Regions from separate parts of the Fictibacillus iocasae genome, predicted to be linked through region 2. Evidence: riboswitches for the same ligand, from Rfam matches in the RefSeq annotation. Region 2 holds a riboswitch; each other region holds the start of a gene.

Region 1 (4,693 bases), on a different contig from region 2:
AAACTCTCACCTATACTAGCATATCTCGGGTTTTTTTCAAGTTCGTATGAAGTATTCAACCTATTTGAGGGGGGATGGGCGGGCAGAGGAGGGAAAGATTTCTGCGCACAAAACAACACCCATGATTGGCCAGAAGGCAAAATCAGGGGTGCCGGCTATATTCAGCCTAGAAACTTCTTATATTCTGCAGTCAGCTTCATGAACAGATCGCGGTCACGTTTCTCTAAAGCTTCGTCAATTCGTTTCTCGTAATAGGATTTGTAATAACCGTGAAGTGATTCATCAAGGACCATTTGAGCAATTAGGCTGAACGCGAATGGATCAGCTTTCTTTTGCAGCTTATACTTGACCAGTTCATTCTTGTTCTGATGGTTAAAGGACGTATTGTCTTTCATGCTCTTTCCCTCCTTGAATTTTTCTCCTATCCAGCTTCTCTTGTGTCTGTGAAATAGGTTTCTACTAGTATACTGACCAAAGTTGCACCTGACAACCATTTTATTAGAAAATTCAGATAAATTTTCTAAAATGGTATAATGTGCGGATGTTTTCACCACCTTTTGGATATTATTTTCTGTATTATTATTCAGCTAATGGTTGCTTTGTGCTTGTTCGATGTGAATGGTTATGAATGAAGGACTTATGTTGTTACTCCATACTTCCCCCATTTTTGGGCGTGTTAAACACCGTGATGCACATGAGCAGCTATTCATCATAGCCCTTTCTTTTGTTGACAGCCTGATGGATGGATTGTACGATATGACTGACAGAAGAATACAATTCCGCTAGGGGAGCTTTTCGTAAAAAGCTGAGAAAGAAATGTGATTTCTTGACCCTTTGAACCTGATCCAGATCATGCTGGCGTAGGGAAGCGGTGTGGACCGTTATTTTTATGCTTATTTCTGCATTTCTGGGCCACCCGCTGCAATCTTAGCGGGTGGCTTTTTTTGTACTCTAGGGAAGGATAACTTTTTCACAGTGAAGGAAATTGACGCAGTCAAAAAGTTAGTGAACAAAGGCAAGGTCTACTTTGGCTTAGGCAGTGTACGAAAAAGGAGGCAGAAAAATGCGGTTAAAAGTGAACAAAGCATTAACGATTGCTGGGTCTGACAGCGGCGGTGGTGCCGGAATTCAAAGCGATTTAAAAACATTTCAAGAGCTGAGCGTGTATGGCATGAGTGTGATTACGGCAGTTACGGCTCAAAATACGTTAGGTGTTCATGGAGTTTATCCGGTTCCCCTTGAAGGGATAGAGGCACAGCTAGATGCCATTGGGCATGATTTGCAGCCTGGCGCAGTGAAGACAGGCATGCTGTTCAGCAAAGAGATCATTGAAGCTGCAGCAACAGCTGTTCAAGAATTCGGCTGGATCAATGTAGTGGTCGATCCTGTCATGGTAGCCAAAGACGGCACTGTTTTATTGGAGAATAACGCCATTCAAGCGATGAAAGAGCACCTGCTTCCTCTTGCTAAAATAGTGACACCGAACCGGATGGAAGCAGAGGTGCTGATAGGGAACACTGTTACATCTCCTGAGGACCGGAGACAGGCAGCAGTGATGCTTTGGGAGATGGGTGCTGAAATTGTTGTGATGAAAGGCGGGCATGATGAGAATGATGATATGTCCAATGACCTTGTCTATAACGGGAGTGAGTTTTATGAACTTAAAGGAAGAAGAGTGGCAACGAAAAACACGCACGGGACAGGCTGTACATTCTCAGCCTGTGTTACAGCTGAGCTTGCTATCGGAAAAACCCCGAAAGAAGCCCTCTTAACGGCAAAACAGTTTATTCAGGCAGCTATCGAATACGGAATTGAAGCCGGAAGCGGCCATGGACCGACCAATCATTGGGCGTACAGGAGGCTGTCTCATGAATCAAGATAATAGCGTGCTTGATGAAATTAGGACGAAGAAGCCGCTTATCCATCACATAACAAATAACGTGACGATGATGTTGCTTGCTAACGGTGTCCTAGCAGCAGGCGGAAGCCCGATGATGGTGCATGCGGAGGAAGAAGTCGCTGAAGCGGTTGCGGCTGCCCAGTCCCTCGTCATCAACATAGGAACACTAACCCCTTCTGCAGCAAGATCAATGACGGAAGCATTAATGCTCGCTGTCCAAAAAGGTGTGCCAATTGTCATTGATCCGGTCGCTGTTGGAATGACCAAGCTGCGCCAAAATACGCTGAACGATCTTCTCTCCGCAAGTGAAGGTGCGATGAGGACTCTTTGTGGAAACGCTGCTGAAATCCACTTTCTCGCAGAAAAGGAATGGAAGGGCCGTGGTGTGGATGGCGAAATGAATGTTCGCCACTTAACAAATGTTGCGGAAAAGGCCGCTCAGCAAACGGGCTGCTTGATTGTTATGACTGGTGTGAAGGACATCATTTCAAATGGCAAAAAAACCATCATCATAAAATCAGGTCATGAATTGATGGCTAAAATGACAGGAACAGGGTGTTTCGCTTCCTCACTCACCGCCCTTTTTCTTGCCAACTCTCTTACCGCTAAACTATGTCCTGTTCAAAAGGCAGCACGTGCCATGCTGATGCTCGGCATGTGTGCCGAAAAAGCGGCACAAACCAGTGAGGGGTCCGGTACGTTTGCTGTCCGATTGCTGGATGAACTTTGCCTGTTAAACGGAAACGATCTGGAGAAGCGTTATGATGAGTGCGTCATGGAGAGAGTGATATGAAACTGTCAAACTATCTGCAGCTGTATTTCATTGCCGGAGCGGAAAACTGTCATAATAATCAATCCATCGAACAAGTTGTCAGCGGCGCTCTAAGAGGGGGCGCAACATTATTTCAATTCCGTGAAAAGGGGGACACGGCACTGGGAGATCAGGAAAAGCTTCAATGTGCGATGAGACTGAAAGTGCTTTGTCGTGCCTATTCTGTTCCGTTGATCATCAATGATGATGCAGAGCTAATGGTAGCTTGCGGAGCAGATGGTTTGCACATCGGACAAGACGATGGGGATATAGCGGAAATTAGGAGCTTAATCGGAAATGAAAAAATTCTAGGTGTATCCGTTCACTCGCTGAACGAAGCTGTCACCGCCGTGAAAGCTGGTGCGGATTATTTAGGCATCGGACCTATCTATCCAACGTCTTCAAAAAGAGATGCCAAAAGTGTTTTGGGGACAGGTGTAGTAGAGCAAATCAGAAAACGGTTTACTTCTGTTCCGATTGTTGGAGTTGGCGGGATTCGTGCTGAGAACGCCAAGAAAGTGATCGCTGCGGGTGCGGATGGAGTGGGCGTCATATCAGCGATCTCCGGTTCCTGCAGCCCTTATACGGCAGCGAGCAATTTGTGGAAAGAGGTGACCGATGCATGCGCAGCATACAAAAGCTGACAGCAGCAGCGATGCTTAGTGCCATAGCGGTTATAAGCTCACATGTTCTTTTTATACCGTTCGGACCTGCCAAAGCATTTCCTGTCCAGCATCTTGTGAACGTAATCGCTGCTGTCTGGCTTGGACCTCTTCCTGCTGTTGGCTCGGCACTGCTCACGTCTGTGCTGCGCAACTTGCTTGGAATAGGAACAGTGCTTGCCTTTCCAGGCAGCCTGTTTGGGGCATTGCTGGCAGGCCTTTTATATCGCAGATGGAAGAAGCCAGCTGCAGCGGCGGCTGGGGAATGGATAGGCACAAGTGGTATTGGGGCATTGGCAGCAGTTCCTGTCGCAGAATTCTTTTTAGGAGTAAAATCAGGAGCGTTTTATTTTGTGCTTCCGTTTTTTCTCAGTTCGTTATGCGGAGGCTTGATTGGCCTCTTGCTGCTAAAGTTTTTGCCTCATGCAAAAGTGATGCATCAAGATAAGAATAAAGCTGGATAAGCACGAATGCATGAAGTTCTCCGTAAACTGCTAAGACCTGGCAGAGGAGAGATGATTATGAAAAAACGTCCAAAACCATGGGTGTACTTCGAAATGCTGCTTATCATGGCAGGTTTGCTGCTTGCGATTTACAATGGCCAGCATTGGGGAAGCCCTGCTGTATTGTTTTCCATCTTTGTAGGAGTGTTTTCGTTCAGGACGCTGGAAAGGTACGTGTTCAAACAAAAAACAGAATTCTGGTTCAACCTGTTTATGAGCCTTCTTTTCCTCGTCCTGGCCATCTTTGGCTGAAAGCCGGTGACTGATGTCGCCGGTTTTTTTTTGCACTTAGGACCATGACTGACTTCAGCTGAAGTTTCTTTTTTGTTTAGATGGCTGTTATTTTGGAATGAAGAACAATAGCACATGAGATCATTCTAGAAATACATATAATAATTGCGGCTGCAGCAGCGTTCATTAACGTACCGTACCCCAAGCAGAACTGAATCAAAAAAAATAGGGTATTTTTTGACAAGGAAGAGCCTATCATAATAATATATTTGTACGTAAAGAATAATTTTTATGTGAGGTGATGAGGTGAAGCCGAAAATCATTAAAGAGACGTTTCTTGTCACAGAGCCCGAGCAGGCCGCTGCTATGCTGCATCCTGTGCGTTCAGCGCTGATCAGCTTGCTGAAAGAACCCGCGTCTGCAACTGAACTGGCGAAAGAGATGAACGAATCACCGCAGAAGCTGAATTATCATTTGAAGGCGCTTGAGAAAGTTGGACTCGTTTATCGAGCGGGTACGAGAAATGTCCGAAATCTTGTGGAGGTCCTGTATCAGGTTGCCGGTAAATCCTTTGTTCTCTCCGACT
Region 2 (4,693 bases):
AGGCGGCTCGTTCAGTCCCGACCAGCAGAAGGTGAAGGGGCAAGTAAGGCGCTTTTTGCCTTACTGGACCATTCATCCTTCTGACTCGAGGGACTAGCCGCCGTAGCTGGACAAACCGAAATGCGGAGGCGGCTCGTTCAGTCCCGACCAGCAGAAGGTGAAGGGGCAAGGAAGGCGCTCTTTGCCTTACTGGACCATTCATCCTTCTGACTCGAGGGACTAGCCGCCGTAGCTGGACAAGGTGAGCCCCAACGCTCTCCAAGCGCCATTGAAGGGTCTCACCTTCTCACTCCCACACGCAGGATAAGGAAAGCTACGCAGCAAAACATCAGATGCTAGAAAATGTGATTTTCATTTTCGAGGAGTCGGCACCTGAGACGAAGATCAACTTTATCAATTGTCGTATTCAAAGATGTACAATAAATAACAATTCTGCGATGTTAAGAAATTCTCCTGTGTCTTCTTATGGAACAAATCCATTCGGCTCTTCAAATTTATTAGAATACGTTGTTTAAGTAAGCTTCTCAAAAAAAAGAAAAAAAAACGTAAAAAAACGCCTGCAGCGGCGTTTTTTTACGTTTACCCTTTTTTCATGGAACCGAGTATGGCTCTGACGAATCCCCCTAAAAACTTAGGCAATTTAATCGTGTAGAACTTCATCTTACCCCTCCTCCAGGCCCGCTAAAGTATAATGGAAGTCACCCATAATTACTATATTCCCCGTTAATAATAAGTTGCGGGGCCTGTAAACCCGTGATTCCGGGTTAATCACGGCTCTTTACCATCAATAATATGCCTGATGTAAAGGAATAAGTACCACTTTTATCGGCTAGCTCGTTTGAAATGCAAAGCGACGATCCTATGTGAAGATCTGCCATTTCCAGAGGATATTTAAATCCTTTGAGGGTGATCCCCTTCACTTCAGAAGAGAACGCCAGGAAGGAAATATAGTTAGCTTCGCCTAATTCGGAGGTGGTTATTTCGTAAGTTCCAGGCAGAAACAGCTCCATTTCATTCTGAACGTCTTTCATGACGGTTTTCACTCCGTTCTTGAGTCCTTTAAGCATGAGCTGAATGTTAACAAGGGCATGATCGAGCCGCCCTCCCGTCGCGCCGATCAACTCGATGGATGAAGGGCGCTGGCTGACAGCCCAATCTAGCGCAAGCTCCAAATCGGTTGCGTTCTTTTCTTTTTCATATTCCACCATCATCATGTCAGCTTGCTGAATCTTGCGTTTTTCTTCTTCTGTAACCGAATCAAAATCGCCGAAAGCATAATGAGGAATAATTCCTGTTTCAAGAAGATGATAGACCCCTCTGTCAGCGCCAACATATACAGCTTTTTCGGAATGGTCAATTTCCGGCCAATAGTGAGGCGGCCCTCCAGCTGCAATGATAATCTTACGCGGCATGTTCTGCTTTTGAGCGGCCGGTATGAATCAACCGAGGAGATGAACTCGTAATGAACAAGGCTGCCGCGGACGTGATCAAGAATATGGGCAGCATATACGATCCGTTATATAACACCGAGTAAAGCCACGGGTTCATCCCTTCTGGTGCATAACTTGCGAAAAACACGGCTCCCGACAATACATGTGAAGCAAAACGAACCGTACACCCGAGAAAAATTCCGGTGACCAAGTACAGCGAGCGCTTTGATGCCTTTTCTTTGGCTGGTAGCGCAAACATTCCTGCAAGCCCTGCTGCCATAAAAGCGATCGGATAATCCAGTACGATAGACAATGGATGAACGGCTGAAAAGTTGAACATCAGCTGAAGCAGACCGACAGCCAAACCTGTAATCAATCCTCCCGCAAGACCTCTTCTGAATGCCATAAAAAAGATCGGCACCATCTCGAGGCTGACAGAGCCTCCGTTCGGCCAGAAGCCATTGAATTTCACAAAACCTAAAATGACGGCGAGCGCACTCATGATTGCCGCTTCAGTCAGCAGCCCTAACGTTTTTCTTTCCATATCTTTCTCTCCTTTCAGTATGCTGGAGAAAAAATAAAAAGCAGCCATCATGTGAAAGAAGGCTGCTTTGCAAACGACAAAGTCAAGTTCTCCACATTCCTACGCAGGCATGATCCTGCTTCAGGTTCAAAGGGTCGGGAGCATACTCCCCTCTCAGCCTTTTTGAAAGACTCCCCCTGTGGCACTGATTATTTTTTCCTGCTTATATTATACACCACGGATGGACGAGATTGCATCCTTTAAGTCGTTTTTCCCATACACGGCTGATCCTGCCACAAGCACATTCGCACCGGCTTCACGGCAAAGTACTGCCGTTTCAGCATTTACGCCGCCGTCTACCTCAATCTCAACATCCAGACCGAGATCGTCGGCCATCTTGCGAATTTGAGAAATTTTCTGCAGCATGCCGGGAATGAACGCCTGGCCTCCAAAACCTGGATTCACCGTCATAACCAGCACCAAATCGACCTCCTCGATGACATGTCGTATGCTTTCTGCAGGTGTTGCCGGGTTCAGTACAACACCCGCTTTAACACCATGTTCTTTTATATATGAAATCGTTCTGTGCAGATGAGGACAAGCCTCAACATGAACTGATATGATGTCTGCACCCGCATGCGCGAACTCTTGAATGTATTGGTCTGGATTCGAGATCATAAGGTGGACATCAAGAGGAAGCGATGTCGCTGGCCGGATCGCCTTAACAGCCAGTGGACCGAACGTGATGTTCGGCACAAAATGCCCGTCCATCACGTCAACGTGAATATAATCCGCACCAGCCTTTTCTGCTGCAGCAACATCATCTGCTAAAGCAGCAAAATTGGCTGAAAGGATGGATGGCGCAACTTTAACCATGGTTAATATCTCCTTTTTTGTTCTTTAATTTCCTGCAGAAAGCTGACATAGTTATCGTAACGGCCTTTATGGATCTCGCCGTCATCAACAGCAGTTTTGACCGCGCATTTTGGCTCTGATGTATGGGTGCACCCTCTAAACTTGCAGCCATCTAGACGGCTCTCCATTTCTGGAAATAAGCGGGATAGGTCTTCTGTGCTGATGTCCGTAAAATCGAGTGAGCTGAAGCCTGGTGTGTCCGCCACAAGCCCTTCTCCAAAAGGGATCAGCTCTACATGGCGAGTCGTATGCTTTCCTCGGCCAAGATGAGTGGAGATCGCATTTGTTTCCAGGTTCAATTCAGGATTGATCAGGTTCAGCAGTGATGATTTTCCTACTCCCGACTGTCCGGCAAACACTGTCACCTTATCTTTAAAAAGCTCATGAAAATGAGGCAGGTCTGCGGCAGCCTTCGTTGATGTTGGAATCACTTCATACCCGATATCACGGTACATAGACATGTATTCTTCAATACTTTCTTTTTCTTCATCGCTAACAAGGTCCATTTTTGATACGACGATAACAGGATGAATATGGTTTTGTTCGATATGAACCAAAAACCGGTCAAGCAGCACAGGCGCAAACGCTGGTTCCACGGCTGAGAAGACAAGCAAGGCTTGATCAATGTTAGCGACAGGAGGCCGGACTAACTCGTTTTTCCTCTCAGAAACATCAAGAATATAGCCGTCTGTCACGTTAGAGGATTCAAATTCCACCCAATCGCCGACTAAAGGTGATATCTTTCTTTTTCTAAAGTTGCCTCTGCCCCTGCATTGAAAGATGCCCTCCTCGTGGCTGACATAATAAAATCCGGCTAACGCTTTGATAATTCTTCCTTCAGGCATGATCAATCACCTTGATCCTCTCTGTCTTCCTCCAAATCATCATAACCATATGTTTTAGTCGTTTCCTCCTTGCCGTTAATATAAAGAGTGTACGAGGCGGTACCGTCCTTGGCTACGGTTAGCGGAATAACATATTCCTTCGTTCCCGTAATCGGTTCTTCAACGAATACTTTATTGCTTGCCTTTTGATCGCTGTAAACGATCTTAACCATAGCCGGTTCTTTTTTATTTTTCTTTGGAAGCTTTACCGTTAGCTTCGCATTAAACTGTTTCGCCTCCGGCTCTTCTTCTTGAGGGGCCGGTTCCTGCTGCTTGTCAGGGTCTGGACCTTTCGAAAGTGTTACCGTAATGGTGTCACCCTTTTCAAGCTCCGTATACGGTCCAGGCTCTTGAGTTATGACACGGCCTTTTTCGACCGTCTCTGAAAATTCGTCCTTATACAGCGTTTTTAGACCGGAAGTGGAAGCAAATGCTTCTACTTCTTCCTTAGTCAATCCTGTTAAGTTTTCCATTTTAATCAGTTCCGGACCAGAGCTTACACGGATAATCACCTGTGCTTCAGATGGCACGACGCTTTGTCCAATATCAGGAGTCTGTGAGATGACGGTCCCTTCAGCTTCTGATTCAGATTCTTCATAAATAATTTCTCTGTTAATATAACCCTTGCTTTCGAGAATATTTTCAGCTTCCTCGATGTTCAATCCAGTAATGTCAGGCATTTCGCTTTCTTCAGGGCCTTTGGAGACAATCAAGACTACTTTGCTGCCTTCTTTTACTTTTGTACCAGATATGGGGTCCTGCCTGATCACTTTGCCGTCCTCTACCTTTGAATCATGCTGTTCTTTCCTGCTGACTTCTAGTCCGAGTGCGGTCAGTCTGTCCAGTGCATCCTCGTAATCTTTGTTCTCCAAGCTCGGTACTGTTACTTCTTCCACATAGAACAAAGCCGGAAGCAAAGTAAAGGCTGCTGCCGCTGCTCC
Region 3 (4,693 bases), on a different contig from region 2:
GGAGGTGTCCTCGGCGCCGATGCTCCGCTCGTTTTTTGGATATATGAACCGTTGACCCAGCCTTTTAATGAACCGGACTGGACGTTCAGCCATCCGCTGCTTTCCTGTAAAATCGTCACGCTGCTGTTCTGGGTGAGTCCGCCGATAATGGTTCCGTTCAAGCTCGGCGAGGTGCGCACATTCAGATAAGATGCGGTTACCGTGCCGGTGTTCTGCTTTTTAACAGGCTTTCCTTGAGGCGGCGTTGCTGTTTTTTTATCTATAAGGATATAGGCAGACGAAACCCAGCCCGAAAGGCGGCCTGAGGTAATGTTCGCCCAGCCGTTTTTCTCTGCTGTGATCGTCACTTTAGCTCCGCTCTTAAGGGATCCTGTGATGCTCGCTTTTGTATGCGGCTGACTACGGACATTAAGAGAAGATGCCGTAACCGTTCCTGCTTTATTAGCTGCAGCCGTTACGTGGTGTGCTTGGTTCGCAGCAGTCAAAAAAGAAGAATGTACCCAGCCGTTTAGGTCCTTGTAGAGAATCTGTGACCAGCCGTTGCTCTCGGCGATTAGCTGAACCGTTTCTCCTTGTGGGACAGAGCCGATTCTCTCACTAGCTGTTCCAGGAGCTGATCTCACATTCAAGTTCGTTGCCGTAACCGTTGCCTCAGACGACGTGCGTCCATTTGCTGCGCCATGTGAAGCGATAGAGGAAACGCATAAAAAAATAACGAAAAACAAGACCAATGCCTTTTGATATGGATGAAGCTTCACCTTGTCCACTCTCCCTTTGCCGAAGTCAATAGTTGTGTTGTAGTTATCGGCACAATTCAGCAGATTTTTAGGCAAAAAGGGAGGGAGATGGGGTCCGGTACTGATGGGGTCCGGTACTTCATGACAAAATCGTGATAAAGTCGCGGATTTCCTGGTTATGGTACCGTACCCCAAGGTTTTTAAGGTTTTATCTCTCCTTACACGTTAGGAAACCGGCAGATGACGGCCTCGGTATAGCCGCACGACAGGCACGTGCGAATGTCGCTCTCGGACGTTTCAACAAACACATGGCGGCACTGGGTTTGCAGTGTGTGCACCTGCTCCTGCAGCTCACGCACCTTGGCGAGCAGCGCAAAAACGAGCACTGTGCAATTACGTGTACAGTCTGCCGCCATTTTCCACGAACTCCTTTGCTTTTCGTTTCATCCCTTTTTCTGCGTCTTCCAGCATCACACCACCGCCGCCGTCTCCCGTGCCATGAGTTTTCCGGATATTGTGCGAGATGCGCATCGAGCAAAATTTCGGACCGCACATTGAGCAGAAGTGCGCCGTTTTCGCTCCCTCGGCGGGCAGCGTTTCGTCATGGTACTCGCGTGCACGCTCCGGATCGAGCGACAAGTTAAACTGATCTTCCCACCGAAACTCAAACCGCGCTTTTGAAAGGGCGTTGTCACGGATCTGCGCCCGCGGGTGCCCTTTGGCCAGATCTGCCGCATGCGCCGCAATTTTATAGGCGATCACACCTTCCCGCACATCGTTTTTATTCGGAAGGCCAAGGTGCTCTTTCGGCGTCACATAACACAGCATCGCCGTCCCAAACCAGCCGATCATCGCCGCACCGATCGCAGACGTGATATGGTCGTATCCTGGTGCGATGTCAGTCGTGAGCGGCCCGAGCGTATAAAACGGCGCCTCGCCGCAAATGTCCATTTGCTTGTCCACGTTTTCTTTGATCATATGCATCGGCACATGTCCTGGTCCTTCGATCATCACCTGTACATCATGCTTCCAGGCAATTTTCGTCAGCTCGCCAAGCGTCTCGAGCTCAGCAAACTGCGCCTCATCGTTCGCGTCGGCAATGGATCCCGGACGCAGCCCGTCACCGAGCGACACGGCAATGTCGTACGCTGCTAAAATCTCGCAAATCTCTTCAAAATGCGTATATAAAAAATTCTCCTCATGATGGGCGAGGCACCACTGGGCGAGAATCGAACCGCCGCGCGACACGATGCCCGTTGTTCGTTTTGCGGTCATCGGAATGTACCGCAGCAGCACACCGGCATGAATCGTAAAATAGTCCACGCCCTGCTCCGCCTGCTCGATCAGCGTGTCGCGGTACACGTCCCACGTCAAATTTTCCGCGATGCCGGACACCTTTTCGAGTGCCTGGTAAATCGGCACCGTGCCGACCGGAACCGGCGAGTTGCGGAGAATCCATTCGCGGGTCGTGTGTATGTTCTTTCCTGTCGAGAGGTCCATGATCGTATCCGCACCCCAGCGTGTCGCCCATGTCATCTTTTCAACCTCATCCGCAACAGAAGATGTGACGGCCGAGTTGCCGATGTTCGCATTGATTTTCACATGAAAGTGGCGGCCGATGATTATTGGCTCGAGCTCTGGATGGTTGACGTTGCATGGGATGATGGCACGCCCTGACGCGACCTCATCACGCACGAACTCCGGCGTCATTCCTTCGCGCACCGCGACAAACGTCATTTCAGGCGTAATAATCCCGCGCCTGGCGTAATGCATCTGAGTCACGTTTCGGCCAGATGCCGCACGGAGCGGACGCCTGCCGTTTGACGGAAACTCAGCCGTTCTTGTGGGCGCACTATCATCACGTTTGTAGCCATTATCTTCCGGTATAGTTGTGCGCCCGTCGTATTCCTCCACATCACCGCGTTCCAAAATCCAACTATGGCGTAGTGCAGGCAATCCACGTGTGATGTCAGCACGATAATTCAAATCTGTATACGGCCCGCTCGTATCGTACACGGTGATCGGTTCGTTTTCCTCATGCCCGAGACTGTCGGACGTCGGATGCTGCGAGATCTCGCGCATTGGAACCCGCATACCATTGACCTCGTGATACACCTTCCGGCTCATTGGAAATGGCGATTGCAGCTGTACGTTCACGTCATGCTTGTTCATCAAAAAATTCCTCCTCATTTTTCGTGGTGATTCGGTATTACGCCAAATAAAAAGCCGGGCTCTGATGATTATAGATCAGAGAACCCGGCGGGAATGTGCAAGTAGGCTGCATACGTAGAATGAAGCAGATAGCATGTGAATGTATCGTGCTTCGGCTGCGCCCTGCTTCCCTCCGCTGGCATAATCCAGATCAGGTTCAAAGGGTCAAAGAACTTCAGACGCGTTCTCATCTCAGCCTGGCTAACAGGCACCCCTAGCAGAAAAGCTATGAAATTATGTTTATCATACAAAAGACGGGGCATGTATGCAAGTTTAGTCGGGACCACTAGTCGGGGGTCCGGTACCATGTAATTGAATCACTACCTATACCAGCATTTTCAAGAAAAAGTACCGTACCCCGGCATTCGCATGCTACACTAAAATTGAACAACCATATATCGCTTTATGGTGCTCTTTTTATCTAGTTTATATAAAGAGCTTAATAGGGAAGTCCGGTTCATCCCGGCGCGGTCCCGCCACTGTAAAAGAGAGTGCTCTCTACTAATTTTTCGCCACTGCCACTGTTCACTTTTTGAAAGGAATGGGAAGGCCAGGAGCAGCACGATGATCTTAGCCAGGAAACCTGCCATGAAGACTGACACTAGAAACCTACGGAAGATAGGGAGGTGCCGCGCAACGTTATTCATTCGTAACGCTTATTTGTGCACCCGTTCTGCTTTCATGCGGAACGGGTGCTTTTTTAATGGGGAGTTTGGGCGAGCGGCGATTGGCGCGCAAGCTGTTACGTGTGGCGCGCATATCGAAATAATTGATAGAAATCCGCTCGCAAGGTGAGTGGAATGGCGCGCAACCGCACAACGGCGTGAAAGAGGTCTCATTCGGCGCGCAAGCTGGCCCCAACCGCGCGCAAATTTTAGTTGTGGCGCGCAAACCCAAAAGTTGGCGCGAAAGCCGTTGAGAAGAGGAGGTTGACTAGTTAAAAATACGCCGGCAAATCCGCACGGCGCGAAACATTAACAAACCCGCTCGCATCCTATCTGTTTTGGCGCGGAACGACCCCGAAAATCGCTAAAACGGCGCGCATTTTTAGCATAAATAAACTCATAAAGGAGCACAACCAACATGACACTCTCAAACTACAACGTCCCATCCAGCCAGTCGTACACCATCCAGACGAGGCTCGTCATACCGCCCGATACGAACCATATTGATACGATTTTTGGCGGCCAGGTGCTGTCGTTTATCGACGAAATTGCCGCTATCACAGCGATGCGCCACAGCAACTCCGTCGTCGTTACCGCATCAATCGACTCGGTTAATTTTGTCGGTTCAGCGAAAGTCGGAGACATCCTCATCCTTCAAGCGTTCGTCGCGTCGACCGGACGAACGTCGATGGAAGTGTACGTCGAAGTATTCTCTGAAAATCTATTAAAAAAAGAAAAAAAGCTCACGACGACATCAATTCTCACAATGGTCGCAGTTGACGAAGATGGCAAGCCTTGCCCCGTACCAGGCGTTATTCCAGAAACACTGATGCAGCAACGTTTGCTTGAAACAGCACCCATCCGGCGAGAGCAGCGGAAAATACAACGAGAAAACAATCAGGTTAATTGAAATGTGTTCAGAACCCATTAATTGACAAGCGTATAACACAAGGAAATAATAAAGTCAGACACATAATGACCAGGGTCCGGTACGCACATAGCATGAATGTTGCTGCACCGCACTTTATACGGTGCGCGTACCGGACCCCGACTAAGGACCCTGACTAATCGGACCGCAAC
Region 4 (4,693 bases), on a different contig from region 2:
TATTATTGTTCGGTTTTTGTTAAAATACTTCCAAAGACTTACATAAAATTTACATTAATAGTATCAAAAACCTAACATTCAATCTTAAAATAGGATAAAAGACCTCTAAAACATATTAATCAGATGAATGAATAAACGGGTGGGATTTATCTAAAGTGAACTCAATAAAGAGTGCTCCTATAATGGAACACTCTTCTCTTATCCCTATTAAGCTTTAATCGTTTTAGACGATACGTTTTTTAACGCTTCACGCTTTGATAGTGGTGAAAGAGCCAGCTGCGTTGTCACGTTCAAGACCCATTCTGGATCGGACTTGGCATATTCACGCAATGCCCATCCGATCGCTTTGTTAATGAAAAACTCTTTTGAACCTAGGTTCTCTTCAACAATATCCTTTAACAGCTCTACATTAGTATCACCTTTGTATTTGAGCTGATACAAAATCATTGTGCGCCTCAGCCAAAAGTTGTCCGATTGCCTCCAGTTCATACCGACTGTCTCTAACAGGTGTGGATAAAGACGGAACAGCTTGCCCGCATGGTTTGCGGCAATGTGGTCAATCGTGTCCCACCACGATTTGTTCACAATCATGTATTCTAGCAACTCGTAATCTTTTTCTTCCAGCTTTTTTAAGAAGCCATCCACCAGTCCCAGAGCGGCATAATGCAGCTCTCGCTCCGGCATCCGCCATAGCTCTTTAACGGCTTCTTGCAGCTGTTCTTTCTCCGGATATCCGTGTTTCTTAACGAACTGTTTAAATACATCCTTCCTGACAGGCGACTTCATGCCGACGAAAGGAAACTGATTTCGCATATAAGCTTCCATAGGCGCTGCGTTTTCTTCGTCTTTATGCTTATAAAATTCGTCTCTTAATTTCTTTGTATAATCAAGCATTGTGCCACTTCACTCCTTCTCACCTTACTATTCTATGCTTTTGTTAAAATGCCTTTTAGTAATTCGTGAGGTGAGACCCGCAAATTTTAGACCCGTAAAATCTGCTGAACGACCCGATTATCCTGATTTTGACCTGAATACCTCCACTATCGACCCGAATACTGTTATTAAAAGAAGATCAACCAGTAAAAAGTAGTACCGTACCCCGGCTGGTGTGCTATAATGAACGCGTTATCAAAAAAAATGAATAGCAAGGCATGTGGGGGGACCGGTGTTGCCGGTTGAGATTTCGCTCGTAGAAGCGTTGACCCTTTGAACCTGATCTGGTTGATACCAGCGGAGGGAACATACGAAAACTAGTAAACTTACGATATAACCGTATGCACCCGAGGTATCAACTCTGGGTGCTTTTTTTGTTGTCTTGTAAATTGAAGGGGGAAACAACATGAAGAAATGGCTCGCTGCTTTAAGCGTCGTCGTTTTGCTCGCCGGCTGCGGCACATCGTCTGACGGCGAGAAAACAGCTGACAAACTGAAAAAAGTGAAGGTTGTCTTAGATTGGACGCCAAACACGAACCACACAGGCCTTTATGTGGCAAAGGAAAAAGGCTATTTTAAAGAACAAGGACTTGATGTCGACATTATCATGCCTGGTGATGCCGGGGCCGATCAGCTTGTTGCGTCCGGAAAAGCTGATTTTGGCGTGAGCTATCAGGAGGGAATCACACAGGCTCGTATTCAGGACGTTCCGATTGTCTCAATAGCAGCGGTTATTCAGCATAACACGTCCGGCTTCGCCTCGCCTGTTGCCAAGAACATCTCGTCACCAAAAGATTATGAAGGAAAAACATACGGCGGCTGGGGCTCTCCGGTAGAGAAACAGATACTCTCTTCGCTAATGGATAAAGAAAACGCTGATGTAGAGAAGCTGAAAATCGTAAACATGGGAGACAGCGATTTCTTCACGGCTGTGAAGCGTGACATTGACTTCGCGTGGATTTTTTACGGCTGGACTGGAATTGAAGCCGAGCTTCGCGGTGAAAAGCTGAACATGCAGTACCTCACCGACTACAGCAAAAAGCTAGACTATTACACACCTGTGCTCGCGACCAATGAAAAGATGATCGCGAAAGATCCGGAAACCGTAAAAGCATTTTTGAAAGGTGCGGCAAAAGGGTATGAGTTTGCGATTGAGAAGCCTGATGCAGCAGCTGACATTTTAATAAAAGAAGTGCCAGACCTTAATTCGAAGCTGGTGAAAAAATCTCAGCAGTGGCTTTCTCCGAAATACAAGGATGATGCCGACCGTTGGGGCGAGCAGAAGCTGTCTGTCTGGAAAAACTACAGCGACTGGATGTACGACCATAAGCTGTTAGAAAAGAAGCTGGATGCGAAAAAAGCGTTCACGAACGACTATTTGCCGGAATAAGGAGGACACTTGTGATGAGCAATTCATTAGTCAGCATTCAGATCATCCCGAAAACAAAGAATGGCGAAAATGTCATCCCTTATGTGGATGAAGCAATCAAAATCATTGATGAAAGCGGCGTGAAATATGAGGTTCATCCGCTTGAAACGACAATGGAAGGCGACCTGACAGAGCTTTTTGCGGTCATTCAGAAAATGAACGAGCGCATGATTGAGATCGGTAGCCCGAACGTTATCTCACAGATCAAGGTGCTGTATCAGCCAGAAGGCATCACGATGGATGTGCTTACGGAGAAGTACCGATGAAAAAAAGATGGAGCGCACTTTGGCTCCTCTTTTTCATTCTGATAGTATGGGATGCTGTTGGCCGCTGGACTCAGGTGCCTGCGTGGCTCCTGCCCTCTCCGCTCAAAATTTTCTCAGCTGGACTGGAAGATTGGAGCAGATTTTATGTACACGTGCTGTCCACAGCCTCACTGTCATTTGTCGGATTTCTGACAGGTACGACGGCAGGACTTCTCGCTGCCATCCTGCTTCACCGTGTTCCCGCCTTAAGGCAGCCGCTTTATCCTTTCATCATCTTATCGCAGAACGTGCCCGTCATTGTGCTCGCCCCCCTGCTGGTCATATGGTTCGGATTCGGACTGCTGCCTAAGATTATCGTTATCACACTTGTATGCTTTTTTCCCGTAACCATTGCAGCACTAGACGGATTCAAGCAGACAGATAGAGAACTGGTGCACTATTTTACGATGTGTGGTGCGTCCAAAAGCCAGATGTTTTGGAAGCTGGAAATGCCGCATTCCCTGCCTTCCATTTTCTCCGGATTAAAGATCGCGGCAACCTACAGTGTGATGGGTGCCGTGATTTCAGAATGGCTAGGCTCAGAGCGAGGAATCGGTGTGTACATGACACTCGCTTCCTCATCGTTCCGTACCGACCGCGTCTTTGTTGCGATATTTTCTATCATGATGCTTAGCTTGCTGTTCTTTTTTATCATCGTCCTCTTGGAACGCAGAATGGTTGCACATCAGAGAAAGGAGCTGGGATAATGGCACAGCTTAAAATTCGGAATGTGTCCGTTTCGTTCGGTAAAAAGCAGATTCTTCATTCTGTGGATCTGCAGGTTAGCAATGGGGAGTTTGTCACCATACTCGGACCTTCCGGCAGCGGCAAGAGTACTTTGTTCCATTTAATCGGCGGTCTGCTGCATCCGGATAACGGACACATTTCGCTTAATAACCATGAGATTACTGGTGAACGAGGTCATATTAGCTATATGCCCCAGTCACCTTCTCTTCTCCCGTGGAGGACCATTCTGGACAACGTGCTGCTTGGTCAAGAATTATCAGGTATAGCAGATTCAGAGTATGCCAGAATGATGCTGCAAAAAGCGGGTCTCGGTGATTATGAAAAAGCGTATCCGCACGAGCTTTCGGGCGGAATGAAGCAGCGTGCCGCGTTTATCCGCGCATTACTCAGCCCGCAATCTGTTATCTGTCTTGACGAACCGTTTTCAGCACTCGATGAACTGACTCGTTTAGACATGCAAAAATGGCTCCTTTCCATCTGGCAGGAGCATCAAAAGACCATTCTGTTCGTGACTCATAACATCGATGAGGCACTGTTTTTGTCAGACCGGATTGTGGTGTTGTCACAAAAACCTGCGCATATTGTGAAAGAGTTTACCGTCCCATTCCCTCGCCCTCGGAATGAAGACATATTGCTCACGCGAGAGTTCTTAGAAGTGAAAAAGGATATCTATTACACACTGAAGCAGGGATTGGCGGTACAATCATGATTCCAATTTTTGATGCACACATTCATCTGGATCAATATAGCGATGAAGAACTGCACCAATTTTTCAGCCGTGATTTAGTTACTCTGAAAGGTATGATCTCGGTGTCCTTTAATCTTGCTTCGTGTAAAAGAAATCTGGAGCTTTCTCATAAGTATTCTCCGCTTGTGAAATGTGCATTCGGTTATCATCCCGAGCAGACGCTGCCATCCGATTCGGAAATGGCGGATTTGCTAAATTGGATGCACCGACACCTTGATGATATGACGGCAGTCGGCGAGGTCGGTCTTCCTTATTATCTTAGGCAAAAGAATCCACAGCTGAATCGGGATCACTATGCAGAGATTCTTGAGGAATTTATTAAAGCGGCGGTGTTGTGGGACAAGCCCATCGTACTGCATGCCGTATACGATGATGCTCCATTCGTGTGTGATTTGCTCGAAAAACACAATATATCGCGTGCTCATTTTCACTGGTTTAAAGGAGACCCGGTAACAACAGAACGCATGGCTCGAAATGGCTATTACGTTTCCATCACACCAGATGTCCTGTATGAAAGGGAGATTCAAAAAC

What was found. Region 2 has a riboswitch for thiamine pyrophosphate ahead of thiT (energy-coupled thiamine transporter ThiT). Riboswitches for the same ligand answer to the same signal wherever they lie in the genome.
Region 1: another riboswitch for thiamine pyrophosphate. It lies ahead of thiD (bifunctional hydroxymethylpyrimidine kinase/phosphomethylpyrimidine kinase); the one in region 2 lies ahead of thiT (energy-coupled thiamine transporter ThiT).
Region 3: another riboswitch for thiamine pyrophosphate. It lies ahead of thiC (phosphomethylpyrimidine synthase ThiC); the one in region 2 lies ahead of thiT (energy-coupled thiamine transporter ThiT).
Region 4: another riboswitch for thiamine pyrophosphate. It lies ahead of ACFQPF_RS01125 (ABC transporter substrate-binding protein); the one in region 2 lies ahead of thiT (energy-coupled thiamine transporter ThiT).

What each region holds. Positions count from the first base shown of each region.
Region 1 is NZ_JBHTCP010000050.1:48,450-53,142, reverse strand. It holds gene ACFQPF_RS15965 (IDEAL domain-containing protein) at 162-395, opposite strand; TPP riboswitch at 775-884, shown strand; gene thiD (bifunctional hydroxymethylpyrimidine kinase/phosphomethylpyrimidine kinase) at 1,064-1,882, shown strand; gene thiM (hydroxyethylthiazole kinase) at 1,869-2,693, shown strand; gene thiE (thiamine phosphate synthase) at 2,690-3,355, shown strand; gene thiW (energy coupling factor transporter S component ThiW) at 3,334-3,837, shown strand; gene ACFQPF_RS15940 (hypothetical protein) at 3,895-4,128, shown strand; gene ACFQPF_RS15935 (winged helix-turn-helix domain-containing protein) at 4,414-4,693, shown strand, end outside.
Region 2 is NZ_JBHTCP010000016.1:125,443-130,135, reverse strand. It holds gene spoVM (stage V sporulation protein SpoVM) at 580-660, opposite strand; gene ACFQPF_RS10570 (thiamine diphosphokinase) at 765-1,412, opposite strand; gene thiT (energy-coupled thiamine transporter ThiT) at 1,402-1,974, opposite strand; TPP riboswitch at 2,054-2,161, opposite strand; gene rpe (ribulose-phosphate 3-epimerase) at 2,182-2,829, opposite strand; gene rsgA (ribosome small subunit-dependent GTPase A) at 2,832-3,713, opposite strand; gene pknB (Stk1 family PASTA domain-containing Ser/Thr kinase) at 3,716-4,693, opposite strand, start outside.
Region 3 is NZ_JBHTCP010000013.1:101,928-106,620, reverse strand. It holds gene ACFQPF_RS07200 (N-acetylmuramoyl-L-alanine amidase family protein) at 1-758, opposite strand, end outside; gene ACFQPF_RS07195 (hypothetical protein) at 956-1,153, opposite strand; gene thiC (phosphomethylpyrimidine synthase ThiC) at 1,131-2,909, opposite strand; TPP riboswitch at 3,060-3,174, opposite strand; cobalamin riboswitch at 3,338-3,553, shown strand; gene ACFQPF_RS07185 (acyl-CoA thioesterase) at 4,032-4,523, shown strand.
Region 4 is NZ_JBHTCP010000002.1:236,590-241,282, reverse strand. It holds gene ACFQPF_RS01130 (DNA alkylation repair protein) at 208-894, opposite strand; TPP riboswitch at 1,146-1,256, shown strand; gene ACFQPF_RS01125 (ABC transporter substrate-binding protein) at 1,340-2,323, shown strand; gene ACFQPF_RS01120 (MTH1187 family thiamine-binding protein) at 2,338-2,628, shown strand; gene ACFQPF_RS01115 (ABC transporter permease) at 2,625-3,374, shown strand; gene ACFQPF_RS01110 (ABC transporter ATP-binding protein) at 3,374-4,123, shown strand; gene ACFQPF_RS01105 (TatD family hydrolase) at 4,120-4,693, shown strand, end outside.